One region of the Pseudovibrio sp. Ad5 genome, then DNA from elsewhere that is predicted to be linked to it. Evidence: predicted binding sites of a transcription regulator. Region 1 holds the regulator's gene; the other holds the start of a gene.
The links. The regulator HrcA, encoded in region 1, represses chaperone genes, less so after heat shock. The targets are predictions, from matches to a motif close to GTTAGCACTCNCNNNNNGNGAGTGCTAAC.

Region 1 (16,054 bases):
GATTTGGCAGTAAGGCTTCAACAGTGCCGCGCAGAAGAGTTGCATAGTGGCCAGACATGGGTGAGACGATCAGAATTTTAGGATCGTCTTTTCTGCTTTGAGGTAAATCACGCTTGAAGTGCAACAGGCCGCAAAATGGTTTCGCCCAGATGATTTCTTCCGTGATGTCTACTTCTTTGCCATCCACGACAGTGGTGTCGAGCTCAAACTCCGGTTTACCATAACGACGGGTTACGCGCTCAAGCATCTCACAGGATGCAGCAACCGTGCGACCAACCTGCGTGTGTGACATGGGATTGAGCGGGTTTTGAAAGCACAATCTTGTCATGTCTGCTGCAGCCCGGACAGGGGACATCGCTGCATGGTTCATTTCATACAAGTGGTAGAACAGCACAGAATGTTTCCTCCCAAGACGTTCGCTTCAGCCAACTCTTGTTCATGTAATTCTTGATTTCCGCAACACGAATACACTTTAGCCCGAAGTGCTGCACCGCAAAAGTATAGACAGCTCTATACCTTTTCAGCAACATAGACTCATGGAGAAATTCAAACCAACCTTAACTTGCATTGAAGATCAATAGGTTCTTCACCATCGCTGAGGTACATGTCAGTGTAATCAATTATGTTGCATTGCACAATATGTAAATTAATACCCCAATCGAATCGAGTAATTCGACTGCAATTATTTCACTAAGTTGAAATCGCTAATGAATTTTATTTGGGAATGCTAATCGGAAGCCAGCTCAGCAATTACGGCATCCAGTAGGGGAAAGCCTGCTTGCGTTGCACGCAGGCGAGTGTTGCTCACCCATTCTACCATGCCGTTTTCCTGCAGATTTAACAATCTCTGCGGATTGAACTGACGGCCAGAGAGCTGTTCATAACGTGGTACGTCAATGCCTTCATGCAATCGCATACCCATCAACAACAACTCGTCACCCTGCTCGCCATGACCAAGTATGTCTTCAGAGATAGAGCCGTGGCCCTGACTTTCAACCAAACCTAGCCATGTTTCCGGATGTTTTTCAGTCGAGGTTGCCAGCTTGGTGCCATCTTCCAGCGTCAATCGGCCGTGTGCACCAGGTCCAACACCGACGTAATCACCATAACGCCAGTAAATGAGGTTGTGCTGGCACTGAGCGTCAGGCGCCGCATGGTTTGAGACCTCATAGGCCGGCAAACCGCGTGCTGCGGTGACCTCCTGTGTCAGGTCAAACATGTCTGCGGCTAGATCAGGGTCCAGCATCTCCAGCTTTCCAGCTGCATACAAGCGCTGGAACATGGTGCCGCTTTCAATGGTGAGCTGATACATGGAGAGGTGATCAGCGGCCAGATCGATAGCACGGTTGAGCTCTTGCTCCCATACCTTCAAGGTCTGATTGGGGCGGGCGTAGATAAGATCAAACGAGATGCGCGGGAAAGTTTTGCGCGCAATTTCAACAGCTCGAATCGCCTCCGAAACAGAGTGCTGGCGACCAAGGATCTTCAGCTCTTTGTCATCCAACGCCTGAATACCAACGGAGAGGCGGTTTACGCCTGCAGATCTGTAGCCTGCAAAGCGGGTTGCTTCCACGCTGGTTGGGTTGGCTTCCATGGATATTTCAGCGGTGGACGGCAGATGCCAGAGGCGCGCAACTTCATTGAGGATTGTCTCAACGGTTTTCGGCTCCATCAAAGATGGCGTGCCGCCGCCGAAGAAGACGGAGTCAACTGTGCGACCCGGCACCATCTGCGCATAACGTGCCAGCTCTGTTGCCAGAGCTTTGGCGTAATGCTCCTGCGAAACCGGCTGGTGGCGCACGTGGGAGTTAAAGTCGCAATATGGGCATTTTGCCAAACAAAAAGGCCAATGCACGTAAATCCCAAAGCCGCCAACCGGTGACACAGTCATTCTTTTTCCTTTGCGTTTGCCAGCTCATTTGCACGAGTTCTTATCCGAAAACTGGAAGCCACTTTTCGGGAACGCGTATTACGCCGGCAAGCACTCTTTTTGAAACTTAACAAAGGCACGGGCGCGATGAGACAGCGCTTCGTCTTCTTTTGTTTTGTGTTTTTCTTGCTTGTCCATCTCACCGAAGGTTCTATCAAAACCCTCCGGAACGAACATTGGATCGTAGCCGAAGCCTTCCAGACCGCGCGGAGGCCATGCCAGGTCGCCATGGATTTCACCACGGTAGAACTGAGTGTGCCCATCCGGCCATGCCATGCACAGCACAGCAACGAAGTAAGCGGTCCGGTCTGTAGCGTTCGTTTCGGTCAACTTGTCCTGCACGGCCTGCATGGCCACGCCGAAGTCTTTACCTGGCCCAGCCCAACGTGCGGAGTAGATGCCCGGATCACCGTTGAGGCCGTTTACACAAAAACCGCTGTCATCTGCAAGGGCAGGCAGGCCAGTGGCTGTTGCCGCAGCAAGTGCTTTGATTGCAGCGTTTGCTTCAAACGTGTCGCCATCTTCCACTGGCTCTGGCAGATCCAGATCACCAGCAGAGAGAACTTCAAAGCCATGCGTTGCCAGCATGTCCTGAATTTCGCGCAGCTTGCCCTTGTTGTGACTGGCAAGCACGAGCTTGCCAGGTTCCAGGCGGCGGTTTTCTGTTGTGTCTGCCTGCATCAGAGCACCGTCAGCTTTTGCAGCTCAACCAGTTTGGAAATGGACTGTTTTGCAAGACCCATGAGCTGGCCGAGTTCTTCTTCGGAGAATGGCTCACCTTCAGCAGTACCCTGAATTTCAACGATGCCGCCTTTGCCAGTCATGACGAAGTTTGCGTCAGTGTCAGCAGAGGAATCTTCGATATAGTCCAGATCAGCAACCGGAGTACCTTCGTAGATACCGCAGGAGATCGCTGCGATGTGGTCTTTGAGAACCTTATCGGTTTTGACCATGTCGCGCGCTTCCATCCATTTCAGACAGTCGTGCAGAGCAACCCATGCGCCGGTGATGGACGCTGTACGGGTGCCGCCGTCTGCCTGAATGACATCACAGTCAACGGAGATCTGACGCTCGCCCAGTGCACCCAGATCAACAACAGCACGCAGAGAACGACCGATAAGGCGCTGGATTTCCTGAGTACGGCCAGACTGCTTGCCTGCAGAGGATTCACGGCGCATACGATCATGAGTTGCGCGTGGCAGCATGCCGTATTCTGCAGTTACCCAGCCACGGTTCTGACCACGGAGCCACGGCGGAACACGCTCTTCCAAACTTGCGGTACACAGAACATGGGTATCGCCGAATTTGATCAGGCAGGAACCTTCGGCATGTTTGGCAACACCGCGCTCCAGGCTGACTGGACGCATTTCTTCTGGTGTACGTTTGGATGGACGGTTCAAGGCAAGCTCCCTCGGGTTGCTTAATAGCTACAAATTCACAAATGGTATTGCGGATCTTTTAGCTGCGGATTGCCGTTAGCGCAAAGGCTGGTTTTGGTTTGAGAGGCTATTTTCTGCTAAAAATGAGTTTTGGCTGTTCAATTGTCCTGTGTTAGGGATTGAATACAGGCTTTAGCCCAAACCTGCTGTTGATGTGGAGTACCGATACCGTGACGAGCGTTCCTCCTTCTGTCCCTCTTGAGGATCTTGATGAACGTTCCCGTGAGGTCTTCCGGCGGATTGTTGAGAACTACCTTGATACCGGCGAACCGTTGGGGTCTCGCAACCTTGCACGCGGGCTTTCGCAGCCTCTGTCTCCGGCCTCTATTCGCAACGTAATGGCAGATCTGGAGCACCATGGGCTGCTCTACTCTCCGCACACCAGTGCTGGACGCTTGCCGACGCAGTCCGGTCTTCGTCTGTTCGTGGATGGTTTTTTGGAAGTTGGCGACCTGACCAAGGAAGAGCGCGAGCAGATTGCCGTGCAGGTGAAGGCTAAAGGTGGTGAGAAAACACCGGAGCAAGTCCTGACCGAAGCCAGTCAGATGCTATCTGGCCTGAGCCGCGGGGCGGGGGTTGTTCTTTCCAACAAGACAGACACCACTCTTCGCCATATCGAGTTTGTGCAGATTGAGCCGCTAAAAGCGCTTGTCGTGCTGGTGAGTGAAGATGGCTCCGTTGAAAACCGTGTTGTCGATCTACCTGCTGGCTTGCCTCCATCTGCGCTGACCGAAGCCTCGAATTACCTCAACTCCATCATCCGGAACCGCACGCTAGCCGATGCGCAATCTGCGCTAGTTCGGCAGCGAAACGAATTTCAGGCCGAGCTGGACACGCTGACATCCAAAGTAGTCGATGCAGGTGTTGCTGTTTGGGGTGGAGACAAGAATGATCCCGGAACACTGATCGTGCGTGGACGCTCCAACCTGCTGGAAAACGTGGGTGCGAAGGAAGATCTGGAGCGTATTCGCCTGCTATTTGATGATTTGGAAAACAAGAGTGAACTGATCCGCCTGCTTGATCTTGCAAAGGGCGGCGAAGGCGTACGTATTTTTATCGGGTCAGAAAACAAGCTGTTCTCGCTTTCCGGTTCTTCCTTGATCGTGTCTCCATACCGCGATAGTGAACAGCGCGTTGTGGGCGTTCTTGGTGTTATCGGGCCGACTCGTCTCAATTATGCGCGTGTCATTCCCATGGTGGATTACACAGCCCGACTGGTGAGCCGTATGCTCGGTTAAACTACTGGAGTCCCAATTGCTTTCCCTTACAGCTTCTGAACTGGAACGTTATGCCCGCCACATCGTCCTGCGAGATGTCGGTGGTCCTGGGCAACAGAAACTTAAAGCTGCGCGCGTTCTGGTAATCGGCGCTGGAGGACTGGGCGCACCGGTTCTGCAATACCTGGCGGCGGCTGGCGTTGGCACCATTGGTATTGTTGATGATGACGTTGTTTCGCTGTCTAACCTTCAGCGTCAGATCATCCATGACACGGAGAAGCTTGGCGAGCCTAAGGTTGCCAGTGCAGCGGAGGCGATTGCTCGGCTGAACCCGAATGTGCGCGTTGTTCCGCATCCGACACGCATTAGTGGGCAAAATGCCATGGCGTTGATCAACGATTACCATATCGTGGTTGATGGCTCTGATAACTTTGCCACCCGTTACCTCGTTTCGGATGCGTGCTTTTATGCTGGCCGTCCTTTGGTTACGGCTGCTGTGGGCCAGTTTGACGGCTCTGTTACGCTACTGAAACCATTTGAGCGCGATGATGAGGGCAATTACATCAACCCAACTTATCGCTGCCTGTTCCCCAAACGCCCTGAGGCTGGCTCCATCCCGACCTGCACAGAGGCAGGCGTTCTGGGTGCTTTGACAGGCCTGGTTGGTACACTGCAGGCACTTGAGGTGATCAAAGAAATCGTTGGGTTTGGTGAAGGTCTGGTTGGGCGCTTGTTGCTGGCAGACACACTGAGCATGCACTTTGAAACCATCAAGTACAAACGCTCTGCAAAGAACCCGCTCAACGGCGACACCCCAAAAACATGGAGTGAAATGCTGGAAATTGAGCACGGCTGATCCAACTTAATTGAGTTACAAAAGAAAACGGCGGAGAATTTCTTCCCCGCCGATCCCGGCCTTTCCGCCACAGAAGGCCTAGCCCCATTCAGGCAAACCTGTCTCACCAGCATTGCCAGACACACTGCATTTGCAGCACACCGAAGAGAGGCTTAAAACGTTTTCGCCAAGCTAAGCTTGAAGGACCGACCTTTGCCTTCGGTTTCACTCAGATGCGCTGTGTGTTTCTGATCGAAGATATTGGTCACGCTTGCGCGCACTTCTGAGCCTGCAAGGAACCCATCTTCAGGCTTCCAGGCTAAACGCGCACTGTGCAGCGCATAACCTGGCGAAGCATCGTCAGCATCGTTCACGCGATCCTGTTCTGCGTATAAATCAGAGCGCCAGGAAACATCCAGATTATAGTCAGTAATCTTATATCCTACTGAAAGGAAAAGATTATCTGCCGCTACGCTATCCAGATATTCATCATCAGAAAGGTTGTCACCCCGTGTAACTGAAGCACCCAGATTGCCGTACCAGCTGTCAGAGGAATAACCTGCTTCTAATTCGATGCCTTTGATCCGCGCCTCATCAATAGCAGTTGTGATTGTCTTGCCCGTTGCATGATCGCGAGAGGAATAGAGGTAGTTGTCGATGTTGTTGTAAAAGGCCGTTACTTTGAAGCGAAGGCTATCATTTTCCAACAATACGTCATTGAATTTAAAGCCTAAGCCAGCTTCAAAATTGTTAGATTTTTCTTTTCCGAGATCGGTAAAGCCATCACCCGAGAAAACTTCATCCAAAACTGGCATGCGTTCTGTGTGTGCAACAGAACCAAAGACATTCAGCCAGTTTGTCAGCTCGTAAATTGCTGCAAGTTTTGGAGAATAGGCCGTCTCATCCAGATCTTTACGCAGAGCCACGCCAGTCCCCGGCTTCAGGCGAGAATGGTCAACACGCATTCCAGGAATGAGTGTAAGGCGGTCATGAATTACAAACTCAGCCTGCCCGAACACACCAAGAGTGTGTGTTTCACCTTCTGGATGAGATGAGGAGCCCGGCGTTGAGCTTCCATCCGGATTCAGACGCGGGTTGAGGCGCTCCTGATATTTCCCTTCCACCCCGTAGGTGAAGTAGGTCTGTACACCTTCGGAAAGCCGAAATTCCGATGTGTTTTCCAGTTTTGCCTGCCAGTTGTTGTAGACGTACTCAGCTTCAGTTCCCAAAGGAGCACCAGGACCTGCGCGGAACGTAATATCATCCAAATCACGCTTGGTCTGGCTCCAGGATACCTGTGCTTTTACATCCAACAAATCATTGCCAGAAAAAGCGTTTTCATAAGCAAGCAATGCCTGTTGTTCGCTTGTGGTTTGGTCCGCATAACCAAATCCGGGACTAAAGGTTGTCTGGTCATATAGGCCATACCCAGACTTATTGACGTTGAAATAGCTTGCAGTAAGAGATTGATCGTTATCGACACCGAAGCTGTATTTCAACTTGGCGAGGCCCGAGAGATCTGTCATGCGGGAGTTGCCGAGGTCTGCGCCATCAGCACCCTCATAGTCTCCATCACGGCCATAGTTCAGGTTGACCAATAGCTCCAGATTTTCCAGAGGTCGAGCAGCGACTGTAACTGCGCTTCGCGCACCATTGCCGTTCGAGTCCCACATGGCTTTGGTGCGGACGGCCAGTTTGTCATCTCCCTCCAACAAATCGCTAGCATCTTTCGTACGCGCACTGACCACACCACCAAGCGCGCCTGCGCTGAACAATGTGGAGGCAGCCGGTCCACGCAGAACTTCGACTTCCTTAAGCAATTCAGAATCGAAGAAGAAAGAGCCTGCACGGTACATCTCGAAGTAGGAGGTGACGCCATCCACTTGAATGATATTACGGTTTTCACCGGAGCCGAGAGCAGAGCCGATGCCGCGAATATTGATGGACTGCCCCAGCGCATTGTCGGCATTTATGGTGGTGATCCCCGGAACCGCATCGAGGATCTCACCCAATGTGCTTGCTTGGGCTGCTTCAATTTGCTCCTGAGAGACTGAAGTCACAGCCTGAGGTGTATCAATCGCCACCTTCTCTTTACCTGCTGAAACAATGATTTCATCCAGCATAGTCGCAGGGCTGTCGGCTGCAACAGGCTGTGTAGCTTCCTGCGCTGAAACAGCCGCAGAAATCAGGGCGAGCGAAAGAGTTGTGCTGGCCAGGAGGGCCGCACGGGAATAGCGCGAAATGGACATGGTCGCCTCAGTCTGAATTTTTATGGGAGTGGCTGGCTGAGACGCTGCTTTGGCTAGCTTGTGTTTGCGTTCTGCAAACGTTGTTTCTATCCGTGTTTTATAAACATGAATATAATAGTCAAGTTTTAAATTGAGGGTTTTTCCCTAGCTGGGGATTGAGTGCATTCATCAGAAAAGCCTCCTTCGCAGGTTCCTGACTGCGAAGGAGGCCAAAAAACGATTGCATCTCCGTTGGTTAATCTGTTTCTTCACCACCACAAGTGCCGATGATCCAGCAGACTGCCGCCCCGATAAGCGCTCCAACTATTGGTGCCAGCCAGAACAACCAAAGCTGGTCCAGTGCCCAACCACCGTTGACAATCGCTGTTGCCGTGGACCGAGCCGGGTTTAAAGATGCACCCGAGATGGGGATCGCGATAATGTGCATGCATGTCAGCATCAGGCCGATGGCAAGCGGAGCGAGGGCTGCGGGTGCTTTTTTGGAGGTTGCACCAATAATAACAATCAAGAACAGCGCTGTGACTGTGATTTCGGTAATGCCGACCGCAATTTCAGAAAAGCCACCGTTGGAATGCTCTCCATAACCGTTGGAAGCAAAGCCCGGAGGGTCGCCCGGGCCATGGGCGAGAATGATCCAGAATACAAAGGCTGCTGCTGTGCCGCCAATAACCTGTGCGATGATGTAGGGGACCACATCTGAGGTTGGGAACCGTTTTGCAGCCCAAAGGCCGATGGTCACCGATGGATTGAAATGAGCACCTGACACATTGCCAAACGCGTAAGCCATACAGACAACTGAAAGACCAACCGCAAAGGCAACGCCCAGCAAGCCAGATCCGCCATACCACTCAACCGGTGCATAGGACACCAATGCCCCGCCGCACACAGCGGAGACCAGAGCAAAGGTTCCTACAAATTCTGCGCCTAGCTTCCTCAACATGACACTTCTCCTCATATTGATTTGAGGGAGGTATCACAGTGAGATTTCTAACTTACGTTTAGGGTAACCAGAAATCTAACGATTGCCTTAAGCATGCATTGCTAGATCTTTAGGAGGGCACTAGCATGAATGGAGGCGGAACTTCTTTTTTCTTCATATGGTTAGAAATGTGCCTCAGCCTTCTTCAGGTCGGCACATGCATGCCAATTGGTGATTTTGCATGTGCTGAATATGCCGAGAATGCCAAAGACCGCGAAACTGGAGAAGAGCCAAAAGGCTGAGTTGGCAATGCGGCCCGCGAGAGCGGTACCAAACGTTACGGCGAATGTTTGAACCGTTGCCAGAGCAGAAGCAGAGTTTTCTTTGTCCTCATCCGGTGTCAAATGAAGAGCGAACAACTTCTGGAGATAGAACGACATGAAGTTTACCTCGACTCGCAAGGAGGGCTGTCACTTACTCAAAATGTCGTTTTAACCGCAATCATTATACCGTTTCAGGCTTTGCAGCTATGTGCGTGAAACGGGCTCAGTGTTGAAGATTCTTCTAAATTGCTAATGCAATAATTTTGCTAGATCACTCCCAAAATAGGAGAAATATCGCGATGAAACGGGCTAGACTTACGGGATAAAACCCTTACCGTAACGGCATAACAGAGAGATTATGCATTAGAAATGCATCTGAAATCTCTAAAATATGCCATGGTTGGGGAGGCTGCCTTGAAGCGGTTGTTATCTGTATTGCCCGCACTTTCACTCGCTCTCATTCCGCTGAGTTCAGCACAGGCTGACGCCGAGAAGAAAGTCAGCGTTGAGGATGCAAGAACGTTTATTGAAACCTCCGAAAAAGCCATTCAGGAGATCGGCGAAGAAGCGGGCCGCGTTGCTTGGGTGAATGCTAATTTCATCACCTATGACACCAACTGGCTGAATGCGTTAATGTCGGAGCGCACCACGAAGCTCTACGTTTCTCTTGCCAATCAGACCAAGCAGTATGACGGCCTTGACCTTCCGCCAGACCTTGCTCGGAAAATGAAGCTTTTGAAGCTGAACCTGACATTGCCTGCCCCTGAGAATGACCCTGCCAAGATCAAGAAGCTTGCGCAGATCAATACCGAGATGGAAACCATTTACGGCACGGGCAAGTATGAGATTGATGGCGAGGCGCTGTCTCTTTCCAAGCTCAGCCGCATCATGGCGACAAGTCGTGATTACGATAAGCTGCTGGAAGTCTGGAAAGGCTGGCGCACTGTCTCTCCGCCTATGAAGGACATGTACACGGAGATGGTCGGCATCGCCAACCAGGGTTCCAGTGAGCTGGGCTTTAAAGACACTGGCTCCATGTGGCGTTCCAAATACGACATGGATCCGGATGAATTCCGGCAGGATGTTGATCGCCTCTGGGGTGAAGTGAAGCCGCTTTACGACAGCTTGCATTGTTATGTACGCGATAAGTTGGCAGATCATTACGGGGCCGATAAAGTACCTGCGGACGGGCCAATTCCTGCGCATTTGCTGGGTAATATGTGGGCTCAATCCTGGGGCAACATCTATCCGCTTGTCGCTGCTGATGGAGACGAGCAAGGCTACGACCTGACCAAGTTGCTGGAAGAACAGAACTATACTCCGCTCAGAATGGTGAAAACGGCGGAAGGGTTCTTCACCTCGCTTGGCTTTGACCCGCTGCCTGAGACGTTTTATGAGCGCTCATTGATTACCGAACCGCGTGATCGTGATGTGCAGTGTCATGCATCTGCCTGGAATGTGGATGGCAAGGATGACCTGCGCATCAAAATGTGCACCGAGGTGACGGGTGAGGATTTCAATACCGTCCACCACGAGCTGGGTCACAACTTCTACCAGCGCGCCTATAATCACCAATCGCCGATGTATCAGGATGATCCGAACGACGGATTCCATGAAGCGATTGGCGACATGGTGAGCCTGTCCATTACGCCTAAGTACCTGAAGCAGATAGGCCTTCTGCCGCTTGATGCTTCAGAAGAGGTCAACACCAACATCCTGTTGGCTCAGGCGCTGGACAAGATCGCGTTTCTGCCATTTGGCTTGCTGGTGGACCAGTGGCGCTGGAAGGTGTTTAACGGTGAGCTGACTCCAGACACCTATAACGATGGCTGGTGGGACCTTCGCGAGAAGTATCAAGGTGTTGCGGCTCCGGTTGACCGTGCTGCGGATGCGTTTGATCCGGGTGCCAAGTACCACATTCCAAACAACGTGCCGTACACTCGCTATTTCCTGGCGCACATCTTCCAGTTCCAGTTTTACCGTGAGGCTTGTCGCCTTGCCGGATGGGAAGGACCGCTGGCGGCGTGCTCCATCTATGGCAACAAGGAAGTTGGCGAGAAGTTCAACGCGATGTTGGAAACAGGCGCTGCGCTTCCATGGCAGGACAGCCTGGAGGCCTTCACCGGAAGCCGGGAAGCCGACGCGACAGCTATTTTAGAATATTTTGCTCCACTCCAAGCTTATCTGGACGAGCAAAATTCTGGCAAATCCTGCGGCTGGTAGACCAGCAAGGTAATCCTGCCGGCCTTGATGCCCTACAAGTCCGCCGGATATTATCAAACCCCGTCTTTATGGCGGGGTTTGTTTTGTCTGGGGCCTGTTGGAGCAAGTTTGGATGGGCTAGAGTTTTGAACGCAGGGAAAACGGAGGCATTGGTCATGAGCGAGGCGCAAAGCATCACTGTTCAACTGAGGGCCCTTACCGTCTCGGACATGCCTTTATTGCATGAATGACTCAACCAACCCCATCTGCGGCCCTTTTATGAGCGTGAGCCCAGCACGCTTGAGCAAGTAACAGAGCGCTATGCGTGCCGCGTTTCGAACAACCATCCAACCAACTGCCTGATCGCGGAGCTTAACGGCGCGCCCTTCGGTTATCTGCAATGGTATCTGAACCGCGACTTTCCAGAGTACGGCATTGGTACAATTGGCATAACAGCTGGTGTTAGCTTCGATTACTACATCGGCGATCCTGCTTCCCTAGGCCAACAACTAGGAACAGTCATGCTGAATGCTGCAGTTGAGCATGTGAAGCCGCTTGTCTGCGTTGAGGATCAGTTCTTTTGCGTTGGTCACCGACCCGAAAACACCTCTGCACTCCACTGCTCTCAATGCGCAGGCTTTCGCTATTGCAAAGTCTTCACAGAGGATGGATTGCCCCACGAGCTTTATATGAGGGATGAGAGATAAGGCTCATAAGCCTACTTAAGGTTGTAGAATGAACGTGCTAACTTCAATTCAAACAATGTTTGATTTGAGATTTTCATGGGCGCAGATGATTGGACAGACGAGGAGAATGATCTTCTTGTCGCTGAGTATTTTGAAATGCTGAAGTTGGGGCTTCAAGGTCAGAGTTTCAATAAGGCTGCTCGGCAGAGAGAACTTGCGCGCTCTATTCCAAGGTAGGTGAAAGCCATTGGACGTAAACAGCAGAATGTAAGTGCTATTCTGGAAGACCGCAATCAACTATGGATCACTGGCCTCAGTCCAGCCGAACATTATCAAAAATCTCTCAAAGATGCAGTTCAACGGCACTTAGATGCACGACAACAGGAGGACTTGCAGCAAGTTCCAGAAACACGGCTGGAGCTTGATGAAGGACCCGAGGAGTACATCGCTCCGCCACCGTCCCAAGCTTCGACGATTGAGCTCACCAAGCCTCGCAATGTGGTTCGTCGGGCGCAAAAGCTGGATTATGCGGAGCGGGATGCGAGCAATCGGGAACTTGGCAAGCTAGGTGAGGCATATGTTGTTCAACTTGAGCAGCAACGGTTGAAGAAAGCTGGCAAACCTGACTTAGCTGAGAAAGTCATTTGGGCTTCTGAAGAGCAAGGCGATGGGCTTGGGTATGACATCCGCTCTTATGAAATTGATGGTACTGAGCGGCTCATTGAGGTGAAGACCACGAATGGTGGGCGGGAAACACCATTTTACATCTCCGAGAATGAACTGAGCTTTTCGGAAGATGAGCCGGAGCGGTTTGTGCTTGTCCGTGTCTACAACTTCTCTGAGGAACCCGCTTGTTTCGAGCTGCGATCACCTTTGGAGCAGAACCTCTCGCTGAAGCCCGCGGTTTACAAAGCAGTTCCCGAATAAAGAGGGCATTTCTATGCCTCTCTTTATTCCGTTTGTTATAGGTTGGTCGGCTGAGCAAGTGAAGTACACCTAAAACATAAGGCTTTCTTTCAAGAAAGGCTTCTTTGTGGGGGGCTTGGGTTAGATTTTGTAAGGCAAGCTTGGAACTTGCGGCGGGTTGGCTGAAATCAGGGATCAGCGTACATCAGATTACAATCTCCAATGGCAATTATGTGTTTGTCATCAATTGGAGATTTGGTTTTCATGCTTGCATCCATCTGCTTTCCAACTGCCAGGCGTAGAGGCAGCACGGTCAAACGGCGGGCATCGTTTTTGGTCGCCTGTGCTCCGGCAGTTTTGATGATGGCGCTCTCTCAGGCGCAGGCTGAGCCGCAAACGCTTTTTTATGGCGGCGATATTCTAACAATGGCCGATGAGAAGGCGGATCGACGCAAAACAATCAAAGCGCTGATTGTTCGAAATGGCGAAATCTCTGAGATCTTCAAGTCGGACGAAGACTACCAAACCTATTTATCCGACAGCGCTGTTACCAAGATCAATTTGGGTGGGGCAACCTTAATGCCCGGCTTTATTGAGCCACATATGCATATGCCGCTTGTGGTGAACTATGCTGCGGTTGCTGACCTTTCTCCTTGTTTGCCAGAACCTTACAGCTACCGCACCTATGACAACCAGGTTGACCCGCGGTTTAGAGACAAAACCGTTTGCAAATATGATGGCAGTATTGAGACTGGTTTTGATTGGACGTGGAATGTCCTGAACAGTGCAACCAATCGCTGGGTGCCTTTTGCGCCGGATGGGACGCCCACAAAACAGGCCTGGATTGTGGGAAATGGCATTGATCCTTCACGGTTTGGTGTCACACCAGATGAGATCCAGCGCGTTGTTGCTTTCCGCTCCCGTCCCACTGAGGAAATCAGTGAGAGTGTTGAGGGTGCTGATGCGCATCCTGTGCTTATTCTGGATCAGTCCGGGCACGTTGCCTATGTCAATGGGAATGCGTTTGTTGCTGCCAATATCTGCACTGCCTGGCCTTGTGGGCCGGAGATAAACAGGAACAAGGACATGCCCGCGCCAGACCCTCTTGGCAAATGGGAGGTTTATACTGGTCAGGACGGGAACGCCTATTATTCCGGCTTACTGCAGGAGGAAGCGGCTTACAGGCCGTTTGTAGCGAAAATTCAGGAGATGGCAGGTGTGCCTGCCAGTAGCCCCTTCTTCTTCATGGATTACGCAGAAGGCCTCAAGGCCGTTGCTCCGGTGGTTGAAAAGATTGCGGCGGCTGGTGTCACGACCATTGTGAATGGTGGTGGCTTCACTGTTCCTATCATTCAGTTCAACAAAGACGTTGCGCTGCATAAAGATGAGGCTGGCAATTTCACCGCTCCGTTCCGTATTCGTACGCTTATTTCGGCTACGGCGATTGATCCCAATGAGCATAGTAAAACAGCGGTTGAGATTGCCGAGGCGGAGATGACATCTTTGTGGCCAGAGGAGGTTTTGAGCAATACGACGCTGATAAGGAACACGCAGGGTCGCTACGGTGCGACAGGCATCAAGTTCTGGGCGGATGGTTCAACGCAGGGGTGTTCGGCTTATCTCACTGAGGGTTACAACATAAATGGCATTTGCGTGGATGAGGAGAATGGCAAGAAGACTGCCGTTACCGGCTCGCATGGCGCGAACTACCAGTTCTTTATGCCGGACAATGATGAAGAGCCGGATTTGAGCAAGATTGCCGGAGGGGATGGAAGCTTTCTGGCGGCTTTGCAGCCCTTCTGGAGCAAAGGCTGGCCTATTCAAATCCACACCAATGGCGACAAGGCGATCAAGGCCGTTGCGATCACCACATTGGGGCTGAGTACCGGGCGGTGCAACGAGTATCCTGTGACGCTTATTCACGCGACTGTTGGAGGGGACCCTGCGACTTCACCCAGTTCAGTTGCGCAGTATTTGTGGGAGCTGACCAAAGTTGCAAGGCGGGTGCATTGCAAAAACGAGGGAGGCCTTCCTCTGAATTTCATCGTGTCACACCTTACCGGTCATGTCGGGTATTGGGGCGGTGGGTTTGTTAGCCTGCTGGATGGTAAGGATCTCAATAGTTTGGGTGCGGACGGAGACCCTAACGGGCGGGCGCCGACGTTGGATGCCACCACGTTGGATGTTCGCGATAACATCCCCTTCACGCTGCACAGTGATGCACCTATCGCGCCGGTGAATCCGCTTTGGTATGTTGAGCAGATGGTCACTCGCAACACCTGGGTCTATCCAGATATCAAGGGCAGTCAGGTCAAAGATATGCCTGACAGCAAGTGGGCTGGAAACCGGGATGGTCGGTCCATCTATGAGAACCTGAAGGGCATTACCGCCGTTGCTGCCGAGCAAACGCTGATTGATGACAAGGTTGGCACGCTGGAGCAGGGCAAAGTGGCTGATCTGGTCATACTCGACAGGAACCCGCTTGATGCAGATAGTGACGTGAACAGCAGTGTTGCCATCAACAAGATCAAGGTTTGCTACACGTATTTGGCAGGTAAGCAGTGGAAGCCAAAGAGCTTTTCTGATGAGGCCTGCGGAAAGATCGAGATAACCGACTGATGGGTTTGCGCAGAGTATGGCTCGCTTCAAGCTGAGGTGCTGTGGCTCCTTAGGTCCGGGGAATAGCTCGCACCTGTTCGTGCTGCTAGGGTCATATTTACCAAGGCGCTGACCTGCGGGCTTGGTTGCCCGGCCGCAGGCCAGCAGGATGCTCATTTTGTGCTGTGTGCACGGGCGATGACACGGGGTGTTGTGAGATCGCCGGAGCATCGAAAGGCACAGTGCGTGAGTGCGCATGGGCGGGTGGTTGGAACACCCGGTTTTGCGCGTGTGATGGGATTAAGCCGTTTTGCCTGTTTAAGTTTCAGGCAAAGACTAGCTTATTCAAGAAGCGATAGTTTGGATTTTTTTGGCTGCGGATGGGCGACCCGCTCCAGTATTCCGCAGGTCTTTCTTAATGCTTCCAGTCGGTCGCGTAAGGCTTGTTGCAGAGTGAACAAAGCATCGCGTTCCCGGCATTCCTGCATCCGCTCATTCAGCACTAATTGCTGCATATAAGTCAGATTTTGCAAATCCGAGACGGCTATGATGACTTCGTCAATTTCGTTTTGAAGCGTGTTTGTGGCGCTACATGCGCATGCGGTATCGTCCATTCTCAATCCCTCTGTTTGTAGGGTGTTGAAAGACCGCGACGACAGCAAGCTTGTGACGGCCCGCTGGCGAGCGGGAGGTTCACAACCTGCAAACAGACAGGCGAGTTTATTCCCCCCCGAAGGAGGTATTGTATTC
Region 2 (16,054 bases), on a different contig from region 1:
TCAGACATCTGGTCTTTGACTGCTTGCCAAATATCATGATGTTTTTGTTTTAGTTCACTCATGAGTTGTTTTTTCCTAGCTGAAGCTGTTTGTGACAATGCAAAAAAGGGCACCCCGAAGGATGCCCTAATTCGTTTAAGCGTTGGTTGGCTTGGCTTAGAAGCCCATGCCGCCCATGCCGCCCATGCCGCCGTCCATAGGAGGCATTGCTGGGCCAGCGTCTTTCTTAGGCAGTTCAGCTACCATTGCTTCGGTAGTGATCAGCAGGCCTGCAACAGATGCAGCATCCTGAAGAGCAGTACGAACAACCTTAGTTGGATCGATGATGCCAGCTTCAATCATGTTGACATATTCTTCGGTCTGAGCATTGAAGCCGAAGGTCTCATCCGCAATGTTGTCCTGGATTTTGCCAACAACGATGGAACCTTCAACACCAGAGTTTTCAGAGATCTGGCGAAGCGGAGCTTCAAGAGCGCGCAGAACGATCTTGATACCAGCTTCAATGTCAACGTTCTCGGAAGATACTTTCTCAACAGCAGCTTTTGCACGAAGAAGAGCACAACCACCACCTGGTACGATACCTTCTTCAACAGCAGCGCGTGTTGCGTTTAGGGCATCGTCGATGCGGTCTTTTTTCTCTTTAACTTCTACTTCGGTTGCACCACCAACGCGGATAACTGCAACACCGCCAGCAAGCTTAGCAAGACGTTCCTGCAGCTTCTCGCGGTCGTAGTCAGAAGAAGTTTCTTCAATCTGGGCTTTGATCTGGGAAACGCGTGCTTCGATGTCAGCTTTTTCGCCAGCACCATCAACAATGGTAGTGGTTTCTTTGGTGATGTTCACCTTGTCTGCAGTGCCGAGCATGTCGATGGTGACATTTTCCAGCTTGATGCCCAGATCGTCAGAGATCACGGTACCACCAGTCAGGATAGCGATGTCTTCGAGCATTGCTTTACGACGGTCGCCGAAGCCAGGAGCCTTAACAGCAGCAATCTTCAGGCCACCACGCAGTTTGTTCACTACGAGAGTTGCCAGTGCTTCACCTTCAACATCTTCAGCGATGATGATGAGTGGGCGGGAAGACTGAACAGCGCTTTCAAGGATTGGAAGCATTGGCTGCAAGTTGGAAAGCTTTTTCTCGTGAAGGAGAATAAGTGGCTTTTCCAGGTCAGCAATCATCTTTTCAGCGTTGGTGACGAAGTATGGAGAAAGGTAACCGCGGTCGAACTGCATACCTTCAACAACTTCAAGCTCGGTCTCAAGAGACTTAGCTTCTTCAACGGTGATAACACCTTCGTTGCCAACGCGCTGCATTGCTTCAGCAATGTCTTCGCCGATCTGGGTGTCGCCGTTAGCAGAGATAGTGCCAACCTGTGCAACTTCGTCAGTAGAAGAGATAGACTTGGAACGTGCGGTCAGGTCTGCAACAGCAGCAGCAGTTGCCATGTCAACGCCGCGCTTCAGGTCCATTGGGTTCATGCCAGCAGCAACGAACTTTGCACCTTCTTTAACGATAGCCTGCGCCAGAACTGTCGCAGTTGTTGTACCGTCACCAGCAATGTCGTTGGTTTTGGAAGCAACTTCACGCACCATCTGTGCGCCCATGTTTTCGAACTTGTCTTCAAGTTCGATTTCCTTCGCAACAGAAACACCGTCTTTGGTGATGCGTGGTGCGCCGAATGCTTTATCCAGAACAACGTTACGACCTTTAGGGCCGAGGGTAACTTTTACAGCGTTTGCAAGGATGTCGACGCCTTTAAGCATCTTGTCGCGGGCATCGGAGCCGAATTTGACTTCTTTAGCAGCCATGGTTTTGTCTCACTTAAATTCTTGAATAACAGAAGGGATCGTGGGGTCTCAACAATGGCCTGGAATTAAGCCAGGATACCCATGATGTCGGATTCCTTCATGATCAGCAGGTCTTCACCGTCGATCTTAACTTCAGTACCGGACCATTTGCCGAACAGAACGCGGTCACCAGCTTTAACGTCGATAGCGATCAGCTCACCGTTGTCCTTACGTGCGCCAGCGCCAACAGCGATAACTTCGCCTTCCTGTGGCTTTTCTTTTGCAGTGTCAGGAATGATGATGCCACCAGCTGTTTTTTCTTCAGACTCAATGCGGCGAACGACAACACGGTCGTGTAGCGGACGAAACTTCATAATTGGCTCTTCCTCTCATACGCGAGCGCCCCTTTTAGGCAACGCCCGGACGCGAAGGTTAAAAACTTTGAGAGTGGGTGAAACCTTGCGGGCCCACAGTGATTAGCACTCCCAAAGGCAGAGTGCTAACAACCGTGAAATGATGTAGTTTCACCCTCTGGTATAGTCAAGGAGAGAGCGGCAAAAAAATATTCTGGAGCGCAAAAAATATAGGAATACTGCGAGAAATTGGGGGCAATCTGGGACAGTCTCAACTCACCCTAGACGAATGGACTGTCTGTGCTGCCTGCACGGGAATTTCCGGAATCAGCGCAAAAGAAAAGCCGGCTTTAAGATCAAAGCCAGCTTTTGAACTTTAACAGGAAGCTTTCAGGTCTTAGAGCGTGTTCCCGAAAAGTGGTTCCGGTTTTTGGATAAGAATACGCGCAAAATTAAAGAGTTAGAGCTTGGTGCGTGAATGCATATGAACGCAACATGCTCTAATTCTGAAGAGGCGCGTCCTTCATGGAAAACGGAAGCTCAAAGCTGCCGGACTTTTCCGAGTTCTCGTCGTTAAACTGCACCTTCAGCACATAGTCTCCAGCTTGCAGCCCTTTAAGGTTGAAGCTCAAAGATGTCTGATACTCGCGGATTTGGTTGAAGCTTGCGGAGTGCAAGGCGGTAAACCCGTCCTGCGAAGCAAGCACCTGACCAGTGGTGTTGCGCAGTTCAAAGTCAACGCTCAGATCAATCGCATATGTGCTGCCCATTTCTTTGTAAGAGAAGCCAACAGGCTCAGCATAAACGGTCAATGGATCACCGCTCTGGAACTCTGCCGTCTCTAGGGGTGTGTAAGCCCCATAACTCTCAGCTGGTAGTGCGATGAATTTTGCTGCCGTAAAAGCGAGTGGCTGCTGCTGCCAGGCAATGGTGTAGGCGTCCTGAGCAGCTTTAAAGCCAGCGCTCGGCGCACTCTTGTCTTCAGCAGATGCAGCGCTACCCAACAAAGCAACCGCAAAAATAGAACAGGCTGCAGCTTTTGCGTAAGCTGACATCCCTCTCACTGTAAATGGCATTGTTAGCCCCCTAGAGCCAGCAGAACACAATATCTGCGGCACTCACCTGATTCTTGGCGGTGGTATAGCTCTTAAATCTAAGGGAGACAATACTGCCCCATTTGTTGAGGCAGCTTAGATATGCGTCACGAAGACATTCCTCATGCGATGGTTAAGCAATTACCACGCAATTGATCAGGCACCGGCTCGTTCAGCCCAGGATTGCTTCTTCCGGTAGATGGTCGAGGGGCTGATTTCCAAGGCGGCAGCTGCAAGGGCAATGTTGCCGTCAAAAGTTTCAAGCGTGGTCTCGATAATCTGCTTTTCCTGAAACCACAGCGGTTCGATTGACCGCCCCATGGAAGGCATCGGTTCGCTTGTGCTGAAGGCAATCTCGGAAAGAACAGGAACAGCCTGGTCACGCAGTAAAGGAGAGAGCATGAGTTCAGTGACTTCATCACCGTCATTCATGACCACAAGCTGGCGAATGACATTCTCCAGTTCGCGCACGTTACCCGGCCAGCTGTGCTGCAACAAAAGAGCTTCTGCATAGGTCGAAAAACGCTGAAATCTGCGATTTTCTTCTGCTGCATACTTCTTCAGGAATGTTTGAGCGAGGGACGGTATGTCCTCGCGGCGCTCCCGAAGAGCGGGCAGGCGGATCGGCAGCACGTGGAGACGATAGAACAGGTCCTCACGGAAGCGACCTGCGGTGATCTCTGTTTTCGGGTCTCTGTTGGTTGCGCAGATAACGCGCAGATCCAGCGAGCGTGGTTTATGCTCTCCAACCCGTTGAATGGAGCCGGTCTGAAGGAAACGCAAAAGTTTGCTCTGCAAGCAGAGTTCCATTTCACCGATCTCATCAAGGAACAAAGTTCCCCCATCGGCAAGCTCTGCTGCACCAGCTCTGGCCTCATCTGCTCCGGTAAAGGCACCGCGTGCATGACCGAAGATCTCGGACTCCATCAAATTGGCCGGAATCGCTCCACAGTTGATTGCGACAAAAGGCCCGCCTTTGCGTGCCGATCTGGCATGCAGCGCCTGTGCACACAGTTCCTTGCCTGTACCTGATTCTCCGGTAATGAAGGCTGGTGCGCTGGATGTGGCCATCCGGTTGATCTGCGCATAAACGCTTTGCATGCGGTTGGAAGCACCAACAAACCCTTCAAACTGAGCAGCTGTTCCAGACGTGTCGCTGGAGACAATCGCCTCAGAGCCAGTCGCGGCTGAAAGGGAAGGTGAGGGTGCCGCTCTCTTGAAGACACCCAGATGTGCTTCAAGTTTCTCCAAAAGCATTTCGCTTGTGTAAGGTTTGGTCAAAAAGTCATGGGCACCATTGCGCATGGCATTCATGGCACGGCTCACAGACCCCTTGGCACTGACAGCAATCATAACCGCGCGCGGCGCAGCAGCGACAATCTCTGAAAGCTCGGCTTCCCCACCGATGCATTCAAGATCGACAATAACGATATTGATTGGGGTATGTCGCAAAAAGGCGACAGCATGTTCTTTGCTCGCAAGAACATGCGCAGGTTGTCCGCTGGTAACATGCTTCGACAAAGCACTACTGGTTTTACGAGCCTCTGCACGATTAGTGTCAACGACACAGGCGTTCAAAAACCTATTGGTAGCTTTGGGGGATCCCATTGGCAGGCAACCTCAAAAATCAATACATCAGGTCGAAAATCATTCGACACCCTGAGTTTGTGCAAACAGGGTAAACAAACCCTTTTCGTTTTCGAGGTTGATTGCATTATGCAGTTAATTTCTTTCACGCAGAACGCTTCGAGCAACTTTCTTACCCGATAAATATCATTGTTCGCCAGAATCGCGCGCCGAAGTTCAGCTCGGGATTGTGACGAAAATCGTATGCGCTGATGATATATGTAGCTCTATTGTCATTCTTGCGGGGACAACACGGGTTTTCCCTAGAAATATAATGGGTATAGGGTTCGAACGACCTCAGTAAATGCGGCAAAATTCAGGTATGTATTTTGTGATTCGGACCAACAGGTACTCTTGAGGATATGACGCGCTTGGCGAACATTTCCATTTTGTTTTCTATTTCAGCCATTGCGGCCTCTTGTGGCACTGTGATGGTCTACCTTTTTGCGCGTCCGGTTGGCGAGGCCATCACCGTTGCCTTCACGGCGATGTGCACCATGATCTTCATCCATTTCATGTTGACCCGCTCTCAGGAAAAATCTGCGGTATCTGACGCTGTCAATCGCTTGGAAGAGCGGATTGCAGTCATCGATGATGATGTCGGAAACCTCGAAGGCCGCCTCACTGGCGTCGAGCACAACATTCCGCGTCGCACACGGGAAGAGATCGACCCGCTGTTTGCTGAAGTGGAGGTAATCGGTTCTCTGGTGAAGCAGATGGCCGAAGCCATGGCCGACATGGAAACCCGGATCGAAGATCAGGGCATTGCCATCGAGGACCAGCGCACCAAGCAAGCACAGCTTCAGCCTCAACCAGCTCAGCGCCTGGCCGCTCCGCAGGCCGCGGTGAGAGAACCATCTGTTGATCTGGCCAGTCAGGCAGCTGCTGCATTTGCGAGCGCAGCAGGCCAACCAATGGCTGCAAGTCAACCGATGGGTGCGGTGCAGGAACCGTTTGCTGAGACGCGCGCACCAGAGATGAAGCGCCCGGCAGCTCCGCGCATGCACCATCCTAATGCTGCTCTTGCCGAAGAAATTCGCGCAAGCATCGAAGCGGGTAGGGTGGACCTCTACCTTCAGCCTATCGTGACATTACCGCAGCGCCGTGTTCGCTATTACGAAGCCCTGACGCGTCTGCGCAAAGCCAATGGCGACACGCTGGAACCAATCGAGTTCCTTCAGGAAGCGGACCGCACCGGCCAAATGCCAGCGATCGACAACATTTTGTTGTTCCGTTCCCTTCAGATCCTGAAGCGTCTGGCAACCCGCAACAGAGAAGCAGGTTTGTTCTGTAACCTGTCTCCAAGCACGCTCATGGATGAAAACTTCTTCCCGGGCTTTCTGGAGTTCGTGCGCGCCAACGACACATACTCAGATCTGTTGATCTTCGAGTTCTCGCAGGCTGATGTCGCCGTCATGAGCGCGATTGAGTATGAGAGCCTCGCTGCTCTGGCTGAGCTGGGCTTCCGGTTCTCTGTAGACCGCATCACCGATCTGCGCATGGACTTCCGCGCTCTGGCTGATCGCGGCTTCCGCTTTGCAAAGCTGCATGCATCACGCCTGTTGTTGCATGAAGATGATCTGGCCAAGAGCAACATCCATCCGGCTGATTTTGGCAGTTTGCTGCAACGCTATGGCATTGAGCTGATCGTGGATCACGTGGAGAGCGAAGGCGCTGTGCTGGAGCTTCTGGAAATGGACATCCGCTGTGCGCAGGGCTTCCTGTTCTCACCGCCGCGTCCTGTCCGTGCAGACGTTCTGCAAGGCGCACCAAACCCGCGGTCACTAAAGAAAGAGGCGAGCTGATTTTCATCAACTCGCCTGCTTGTTTTTCATGCTTTGCGTAAGAGTTAGTTCAGTGGTTTGCCAACCGTAACAAAGGTTGGCTCAATACCATCAAACATGTCCTGAGCAACCTCACGAACACCTTCTAGTGTCACGGCTTCAACCATCTCATTGCGCTTGTCGATGTAATCAATGCCCAGCTCCTGGGTCTGAATGCCTGTCAGCTGACGGGCAATGCTGCTGGAGCTGTCAAAGTTGAGAGCGTAGTTGCCAGTCAGATAGGACTTCGCTTCTTCAAGTTCTGCCGGAGTAGGCCCAGTCTGCGCCATACGCACCATCTGCTTCTTGATGATATCAATCGCTTCACCAGCTTTGTCCGAGCGTGTACCCGTGGACCCCATCAACAGCGCTGCGTGCTTGTAAGGAACCAGATAAGAACCAACGGAGTAAGCCAGACCACGCTGCTCGCGGATTTCGTCATAGAGCCATGAAGAAAATGATCCGCCACCCAGAATGTGGTTCATCACGAAGGCAGACATGAACTTCGGATCATGACGTTCATAACCCGGCAGAGCGAACTGAATGGAAGTCTGTGGGCTCTCAAAGTCAACGTGAACAGCCTTATCTGTCACAGGCTCCACATTGGGAATGGCAACCAGATCTCCGTTTTCAGGCAAGTTTGCAAAGACTTTGTCCAAAACGCTGGCCAACTCATCAGCACTAATGGCTCCCACAACGCCGATCTTCAAAGAGTCCTTTGCAAAGATCTTTGCGCGCTGTGTTTTCAGATCATCAGAAGTCAGCTGGGCAACCGTATCCTCTGTTCCCCGGCTTGGGCGGCCATAAGGGTGATCCGGGAAGATGGTCTTGGACAAATTCAGACCAGCCAGAGCATCTGGGCGCTTCAGGCTACGACGAATGCCAGAGATCGTCTGTGCTTTCATCCGCTCAAGCGGGTCATTATCAAAACGTGGCTCGTTCACAGCTAGACGAAGCATCTCGAAGGTGTGATCTTTATTGGCCTGCAAGCTCTGGAAAGACCCATAGAAGAAGTCGCGGCCAGAACTGAAGGACAGACTCATAGTCAGATCTTCAAGGCGTCCCTGAAAGGCTTGGGAATCCAGATCACCAGCCCCTTCATCAAGCATGGTGCTCAGTAGGTTGGTCACACCCAGCTTTGCATCTGAATCCTGAGAGCTACCACCTGCAAACGCGAAGTTCAGTGCGATGATCGGAACAGTGTAGTCTTCTACCAACCATGCTGTGATCCCTCCAGGGCTTTTAACCTCTTGAATCTCGATGGCCTGGCTGTTCTGCACAAAGGTAGCGACAAACAGGAATGACAAGGCCAGCAACGCAAACAAGCTTGCCGTCATGCGGGAAGCGGAGGCAGAAGCTGCCATAAGAACTTTAGCTTTCATCGAGCGTCCCCTCTCACTCTGCATTTTCAGGTTTTGCAGCAGGCATCAGATAGCTCGCTACACTGGTTTCACTAAGGTACTTCTGTGCAACTGCCTGAACCTGTTCAGGTGTCACTTTGGCAATGCGAGCAGGCCAGGTCTGAACCTTCTCAACAGAACCGCCTGTGGTCAGAGCTGTCCCAAAGATGCGCGCCAGCACGTCTTGCTTGTCTTGCGCGTAAATGGCAGAGGCCAGCATAGAGCGTTTAGAACGTTCCACTTCTTCAGCTGTCACACCATTCTCAAGAACATCATTCACGATTGCCAGAGCACGTTTCTCCAGTTCCTCAAGCTCAACACCATCCTTTGGAGAGGTGTAAAGAATGAAGCGGGTGTCATCCAAAGCGGTGGATTGGTACCAGGCTCCAGCACTGGTCGCGACTTCGCCTTCAATCACCAACGCTTTGTAAAGCCGGCTGTTAGCGCCGCCACCTAAAATGTCTGAAAGCACTTCAAGAGCTTCAGAGTCACTTGGCTCAGCAGTGGTTGAGCTTGGTACGATCCAGCCATGTTGCAGGCTTGGCTGCGCAACCTGATCACTCTGCAGACTAACTTCGCGATTACCTGGTACGATCTGGACATGCGGACGATCACGTGGACCCGGGTCTGCACGTTGCTCAACCTTGCCATAGGTCTTCTTGGCGAGGGCCAGAACGTCTTCCGAGGTCACATCACCGGCGACAATCAGGATTGCGTTGTTTGGTGTGTAGTACTTGTCGTAAAAGGCGATAGCATCGTCTTTGTTCAGCGCCTGAATTTCGTTTTTCCAGCCAATCACCGGAATACCGTAGGGGCTGTTCGGAAACAGGACCTGATCGAATGTCTCAGATAGTCTGGCAGCAGGACTGCGGTCCACACGTTGGGAACGCTCTTCGAGCACCACATCCCGTTCCGGATCAACCTGCTTTTCAGTCAGGATCAGGTTGGACATGCGATCCGCCTCATAGCCCATCACCATTTCCAGATGTTCTTTGGCAACCTGCTGATAATAGGCCGTGTAGTCTTGAGAGGTGAAGGCGTTTTCCTGACCACCTACCTGAGCAACCTTTTTGGAGAACTCACCCTCTGGTGTATTCTTGGTTCCTTTGAACATGAGATGTTCAAGAAAATGCGCGATGCCGGATTTACCGGGTTTTTCATCTGCTCCGCCAACGCGGTACCACACCATGTGGGTCACAATCGGGGCGCGTCGGTCAGGGATGACAACCACCTGAAGGCCGTTGTCGAGAGTGGTTTGGGAAACATCGGTTCCGCCGATGTGTATTTTTGAAAAGTCTTCGATTGAAGCTTTCCCTGTCGTATCCGCAGCCACGGGCAATACTGGGCTTGCGAAAACAACCAGACTCAAAGCGAGGGCTTTAAGCGCGAGAGATCGACCAGTCACGTAGGGGGCTCCCTTTAAAATGAGCAGGACACAGCTGTCCTACCTATACCGTGATTGTGGTTAATCTCCTCGTGAATTATTCGTAATCTATTGCAGCTATAATGAAAAAAGCGCGAACATGGTCGCGCTTGCTTCATAGTTTATTCAGGCTTTCAGTAAGACTTGAACTCTCTGTGAGAGAGGTTCTTACTGCTTGCTCATATCGATACGAGCGCCGTCTTCAATTGCTGCTGCTTCACGCTTTTTGCGAACTTCTTCGCTTTCGTCCACTTCCGGGGTCGCAAAAGCAACGCCTGCAACAGGAGTGGAGTAAGCCACTGGAGGCTCGGTCAGGTACTTGCGTGTCGGCGTACAACTTGGATCGCCAGGTGCGCAAATCGGTGCTTCCACATCCTTGCCACCAAGCTGTTTTTTAGCGTCCTGATACTGCCTGCCAAGAGCTGCCAGTTCAGTCGGGCTCAGCTTGTCACCATCAAGAAGCTGCTGCTGACGTTTCTCAGCTGCGAAATCGCGAGGGCGAGCCGCTGCTTTCTCCAACGCAGGATGGCCGCGCATTTGCTCAATGCTCAAAGGCTCACCTGGCTCTACCTTGTAGAACGCACGGATCTCTTCAAGTTCTTCCTTGGAGCGGTCAACCGGCCAGTTGCTAGCAACTTCAGAAAGCTTGCGGGAATCTGGCTGCGGAAGGTTGCCAGCCTGTGTCGGCATAACAAGCGGAGCACGCTCTTTGTACTTGATGTCAGTGTTTTTCTGAGACTCAAGACCAACGGCACTCAGGACACCCGTCATCAAACTCAAATCGGTGGTTTCAGTGCCATCATCGAAGTCACCATTACCTGTCATACAGGCGGATAGTGCGAGAGAGAGCCCGCAAACAAAAGTGGCCCGAACAACGAATTTTTTGCTACGGCTTTGCAATTTCATTACCCTTGTTTCCCGATCACCATCAAAACGGCGTTTGACAGGCATCACGGGTCAAATGACAGCCTGCGAAATCTGTAGTCCTCATAATCCAGTGACGCCACCTTAAAACAGGAATCACGAAACCATGAAGGCCCTAAGTGTGTAGTTATGCCCAGAAGCACCCGATATTCCCCACATATAATTGAGAATTAGGCAGTTTTAGGGCCGGCTATCCTTATTTTTGCCAATAAATAAGGTGTCGAGCAGCAAACCAGCAGCGCCAATAACAATCCATGCATCGGCAAGATTGAAGACGTACCAGGAAAATTCCCCAACATGGAAATAGAGGTAATCGACGACTTTGCCATAATAGAGGCGGTCAAAACCATTGCTCAGGGCGCCGGAGAGAACCAGCCCGAGGCAGAAACCTTCCAGCCGGTTACTTGCGCGCGCACTCCAGAACCAGATGAAAACTGAGGCAACAACCGTAAAGGCTGCCAATCCCCAGCGGCCAAACTCTGTCGTTTGCTGGAAAAATCCGTAGGAAACGCCTTTGTTCCAGACCAGAACCAGATCCAGAAAAGGGCCAACTGGGATTGTAGGAATACCGCCACCTGAGAAATGGGCGACAGCCCAGAACTTGGCAATCTGATCAACAACCAGACCAGCTATGGCAAGGAGGAGGACGAGGGAACTGTGATGTCCCCAAAACTTCAGTTTCTTCAAGGTCAATTCCCTCGTCACATCGTTCGCTTAAACAGTCGCGCCATCCAGCTCGCGCATTGCATCCGCATCGCGCAGTGTCAGCTCAGGATACTCAGCGTCTGCACCAACTTCTGGCAGGATCTTCCAGGAGCGGGCACACTTGTTGCCCTCAGCAAGACCCGGCACAACGCCAACACCAGCAGTGTCTTCCAACGTGAACGCACCTTCAGGAGCGCTGTCGGAGGACAGGTTCAGCTGGGATGTGATCGCGATTTCTGCAGCGTCCAGCCCGTCCAGAGCAGCCATCAGGTCTGCATCTGAGATGTAAACGGTTGGATGTGCTTCCAAAGAAGAACCGATCCGCTTTTCACGGCGTTCGATTTCCAATGCTCCAGTGATCACGCGGCGCACCGCACGGACCTTCTCCCACTTCGCTGCCAGCTCATCGTTTCTCCACGCAGAAGAAACAGCAGGGAACTGCTGCAGGTGCACAGAAGTTGTCGCTTCACCGTAACGGTAGATCCAGCTCTCTTCCATGGTGAATGGCAGAATTGGTGCCAGCCACATGGTCAGATGACGGAACAGCTGCTCAATCACATAAAGAGAGGCTTTGCGCTTCGTGGAAGACGGAGCATCGCAATACAGCGCATCCTTGCGGATATCGAAGTAGAACGCAGACAGTTCAACAGTCATGAAGTTGAACAGAGCAGAGAACACGCGCTTGCTGTCGAACGCCTGATAGGCATCACGAACCAGCACATCCAGCTCGGCCAGACGGTGCAACATCAACAGCTCAAGCTCATTCATGTCAGCAAGAGCAATCTCTTCGCCGTCATAGTGACCAAGAGACCCAAGCATGAAGCGCAGAGTGTTACGCATCTTGCGGTAGGCATCAACGTTGGTCTTGATGATCTCAGGGCCGATACGCTGGTCTTCAGCATAATCGACTGAACCAACCCACAAACGCAGAATGTCCGCGCCGTACTGCTTGATGACGTCCTGAGGCGCAACCGTGTTGCCCAAAGACTTGGACATCTTGCGGCCTTGCTCATCCATGGTGAACCCGTGGGTGAGAACAGCGTCATATGGTGCATGACCGCGAGTACCACAGCTTTCCAGCAGGGAAGAGTGGAACCAGCCACGGTGCTGATCGGTACCCTCAAGGTACAGAACGTAGTCGTCACCACCCAAACCTTTACGGTTCGGGTTCAGGTCTTCACGGCGTTCCATGCAGAAGGCGTGTGTTGAACCGGAATCGAACCACACGTCGAGGATGTCCTCGACTTTCTCGAAGTTCTCAGCATCATATGCATCGCCAAGGAAGCGCTGTGTTGCGCCTTCTTCAAACCATGCATCCGCACCTTCATTCTGGAAGGCTTCAAAGATACGCGCGTTAACCGCTTCGTCCTTCAAAACTTCACCAGTTTCCTTGTTCACAAGCACGGTGATCGGCACGCCCCATGCACGCTGACGGGAAAGAACCCAGTCAGGGCGGGCTTCGATCATGGCGTTCAGACGGTTCTGGCCAGTTGCTGGCACAAAACGGGTCTCGGAGATCGCCTTTAGCGCGCGGGCACGCAGTGTGTCACCTTTGGCGTCCTCGGAAAGCTCCTTGTCCATGTAAACAAACCACTGCGGCGTGTTACGGAAGATCAGCGGTGCTTTAGAGCGCCAGGAGTGCGGATAGGAGTGCTTCACACGGCCACGAGCCATCAGACCGCCAACTTCTGTCAGCTTTTCGATAACAGCTTTGTTGGTGGAGCCTTCCTTGCCTTTACGGTCCAGGATGTACTTGCCTTCAAACAGCGGCACATGCGGATAGTAAGAACCATCCGGCTGAACGGTCATCGGAACCTGCTCAGTGCCAGCTCTTGCAAAAGCTTCCCGGTTGTCCAGGAACATCTGGAAATCTTCCTGACCATGACCAGGAGCGGTGTGCACGAAGCCAGTACCAGCATCATCGGTGACATGCTCACCGGCAAGCATTGGCACGTTGAAGTCGAAGTAGTCGCCAGCGCCTTCTGCACCACGCAGCGGATGCGCGCAGTATTCGATTGTGCTCACATCAACATCGGAAACACGCTCATAGGCATCAACGCGGGAGGCTTCAAAAACAGTTTCAGCAAGCTTGTCAGCAATAATGAACTCTTCGCCAACCTTCGCCCAGTTGTCTTCAGCAGCTTCAGTCACCTTGTAGATGCCATAGCTGATGTCGTTAGAGAACGAGATCGCGCGGTTAGCAGGGATGGTCCATGGAGTGGTTGTCCAGATAACCACTTTCTTGCCGATCAGCGCTTCATTGCCGGACACAATCGGGAAGGTTACCCAGATGGTGTGGGAGATATGGTCTTCATACTCCACTTCTGCTTCAGCAAGAGCAGTCTTCTCAACGATGGACCACATCACAGGCTTGGAGCCACGATACAACTGGCCGGATGTTGCGAACTTCATCAGTTCTTTCGCAATCACAGCTTCACTGTCGTAGCGCATGGTCAGATATGGGTTGTCCCAGTCTGCTTCAATACCAAGGCGCTTGAATTCTTCGCGCTGAACGTCAATCCACTTGTCCGCAAATTCACGGCATTCCTTACGGAATTCGTTGATCGGCACAGCGTCTTTGTTTTTGCCTTTTTTGCGATACTGCTCTTCGATCTTCCATTCGATCGGCAGACCATGGCAGTCCCAGCCAGGAACGTAGTTCGCATCAAAGCCCTGCATCTGCATGGAGCGGTTGATGATGTCCTTCAGGGTCTTGTTCAGCGCATGACCAATATGGATGTTACCGTTCGCATAAGGAGGGCCATCATGCAGGATGAACTTAGGGCGACCTGCGGATTGATCGCGCATCACCTTGTAAAGGTCCTTGTCCAACCACTTGGAAAGGATCTTAGGTTCATTCTTTGGAAGGCCTGCCCGCATTGGGAACTCAGTTTTAGGCAGGTTGAGCGTGTCCGAATAATCGCGGCTCGGTGTATCGGTCATTTGGCAGTCCGCTTATGTGGGCATTTGTTTGCCCATAGGCATTTGGTAAAGCGCAGGAATTTGCGCAAGTTTGAAAATCCCGCCGTCTCTGTGACGGTTGGAGGTCTCCCGGTACTTCAGGGCGCCAGCGGGCGTCTCAACTGAAGGCCGGGCCAATAATTCGAAATTGGCACACCTTGAGTAAGGTCAAAGGAGCAGTCCTGTTATCTTCAAACTCGGCTAACATAATGAGTGCTTTTAGCAGCGCTTATCCTAGGAATAAAGAGCCTCTAACAACAAAGCTCAATATTCTCAAGACCAAGCGCAATTTTCCTGAAGACGGAACCCACGACCCAATCGTCAGTAATGGCGCTTGGGTGAGCTGTCGACAAGCTCTTCACTTTCCGCCTGACGCTTCGCAGCGGTCCGTTCACGGTGTGCAATGTAAAGCCCGCCACCTGCAATCAAAGCCACACCCAGCCAGACAAACATGTCCGGAATGTCCCCAAACAGCACAAAGCCGACAATCGTTGCACTGATGATCTCGGTATAGCTGAGCGGTGCAAGAACGGAGGCAGGGGCTCGGTCAAACGCAAGCACGATACAGCCGTGTGAAGCAAACGAGATGATGCCCATCAACACGAACAATGGCAGATGAGTAAGATCCGGTGTTGTCCAGGCGGCAGCTTCAAACCCAAGCAGGCTTGCGATGATAACAAGCGGTGTCAGCGTCAAAACACCAGCAATACCCGTCGCGAACTGAATGCCAAGCAAAGAGGCACTCCCTGCAAGTTTGCGCGTCAGAACAAGATAAACTGCAAAGGAGGTCGCGGCAGCAAGTGGCAACAGAGATGGCCAACCCAAAGCGCTGGATCCTGGACGGATAATGATCAGCGCTCCGATCATGCCAACCACAACAGCCGCCCAACGGCGCACACCTACTTTTTCCTTCAAAACAACGGCAGAAAGTACAGTCAGGATCATCGGCTGCACAAAGAAGATCGCAATCGCATCCGCCAAAGGCATGTATTTAAGAGAGGTGAAGAAGAAGATTGAGCAAATCGCGAGACAAGCACCGCGCACCAGCTGAATACGGTTGACCTCTTTCATCAAAGAGCCGAACGAACGGCCCATGAAACCCGCAATCACGAGAACAATAATCGCCTGACACAGGAAGCGGCCAAGCGACACCTCAACTGGCGAAATGAACGCACTAAGATACTTGGCCGTGCCATCCATCAGGGGGGCCAGAGACATTCCGGCGACCATAAACAGAATGCCATGTAGCCCGGCATTGGAGGTATGACTATCTGTCGAGGCGGTTGTTGTTGTCATGTTGCTCTCGGATAATGGGGATACGCTGACATATCAAAGCCAGCGCAGAGGGTAAGGGCCTATATTGACGCACCAGCTATTCCTTTGCGCAACCAAAAGAAAGTGCCGGTAGCGGGCTATTCAGTGCAGTTATCTAAAGAGTATCTGTTCCGCCCCTCAATATTATGAGGGAGAGGGTTTTCTCTCTGCATTTGCAAGTATCAGTCCGCTGCAGATAAGCATACCAACGCCAACCCAGACAAACTCGTCTGGGATTTCATTGAAGACCAGGTAACCGATTGTAGTTGCCGAGAAAATTTCAACGTAATTGATTGGAGCCAATACAGATGCCGGTGCTCTCTCAAAGGCTTTGACCAGCAAAACATGCGCGATCAGGCCAGTGGCACCAAGACAGCATAACAGGATTGTTGGCAGCGTAAAGTTGGCCTCCTGATTGACAATCACCAGATCTCCACCAAAACCAGTCAGCCAAGCATAAATGATGATCGGCAAAATAAAGAGACTGCCAGCAAAGCCAGTCGCGAACTGTATGGCGAGCTGAGAGGATTGCCCGGAGAGCTTGCGTGTCAGCATCAGATAGCAGGCAAATGTAAACGCAGCCGCTAAAACGAGAAGGCTCGCCGGTTGGAAAACGCCGGTGCTGGGGCGCATGATCACAAGC

Region 2: groES (co-chaperone GroES) is a predicted target of HrcA. The motif match lies at 2,264-2,292, and genes of this name have one in related genera.

What each region holds. Positions count from the first base shown of each region.
Region 1 covers NZ_LMCH01000066.1:507,251-523,304, forward strand. Annotated here, with positions in the region: gene phaZ (polyhydroxyalkanoate depolymerase) at 1-355, opposite strand, end outside; gene hemW (radical SAM family heme chaperone HemW) at 728-1,891, opposite strand; gene rdgB (RdgB/HAM1 family non-canonical purine NTP pyrophosphatase) at 1,970-2,611, opposite strand; gene rph (ribonuclease PH) at 2,611-3,330, opposite strand; gene hrcA (heat-inducible transcriptional repressor HrcA) at 3,522-4,607, shown strand; gene PsAD5_RS27425 (HesA/MoeB/ThiF family protein) at 4,624-5,442, shown strand; gene PsAD5_RS27430 (TonB-dependent receptor domain-containing protein) at 5,595-7,670, opposite strand; gene aqpZ (aquaporin Z) at 7,906-8,610, opposite strand; gene PsAD5_RS27440 (hypothetical protein) at 8,772-9,029, opposite strand; gene PsAD5_RS27445 (M2 family metallopeptidase) at 9,327-11,135, shown strand; partial or broken gene PsAD5_RS28915 (GNAT family N-acetyltransferase) at 11,378-11,821, shown strand; gene PsAD5_RS27450 (DUF3883 domain-containing protein) at 12,191-12,727, shown strand; gene PsAD5_RS27455 (amidohydrolase family protein) at 12,971-15,325, shown strand; gene PsAD5_RS27460 (hypothetical protein) at 15,646-15,918, opposite strand.
Region 2 covers NZ_LMCH01000064.1:154,216-170,269, forward strand. Annotated here, with positions in the region: gene PsAD5_RS22110 (DUF4268 domain-containing protein) at 1-62, opposite strand, end outside; gene groL (chaperonin GroEL) at 157-1,809, opposite strand; gene groES (co-chaperone GroES) at 1,875-2,162, opposite strand; gene PsAD5_RS22125 (hypothetical protein) at 2,642-3,217, opposite strand; gene PsAD5_RS22130 (sigma-54-dependent transcriptional regulator) at 3,392-4,843, opposite strand; gene PsAD5_RS22135 (EAL domain-containing protein) at 5,224-6,666, shown strand; gene PsAD5_RS22140 (M16 family metallopeptidase) at 6,711-8,066, opposite strand; gene PsAD5_RS22145 (M16 family metallopeptidase) at 8,080-9,489, opposite strand; gene PsAD5_RS22150 (hypothetical protein) at 9,676-10,413, opposite strand; gene lspA (signal peptidase II) at 10,612-11,118, opposite strand; gene ileS (isoleucine--tRNA ligase) at 11,146-14,079, opposite strand; gene PsAD5_RS22165 (DMT family transporter) at 14,419-15,393, opposite strand; gene PsAD5_RS22170 (DMT family transporter) at 15,556-16,054, opposite strand, start outside.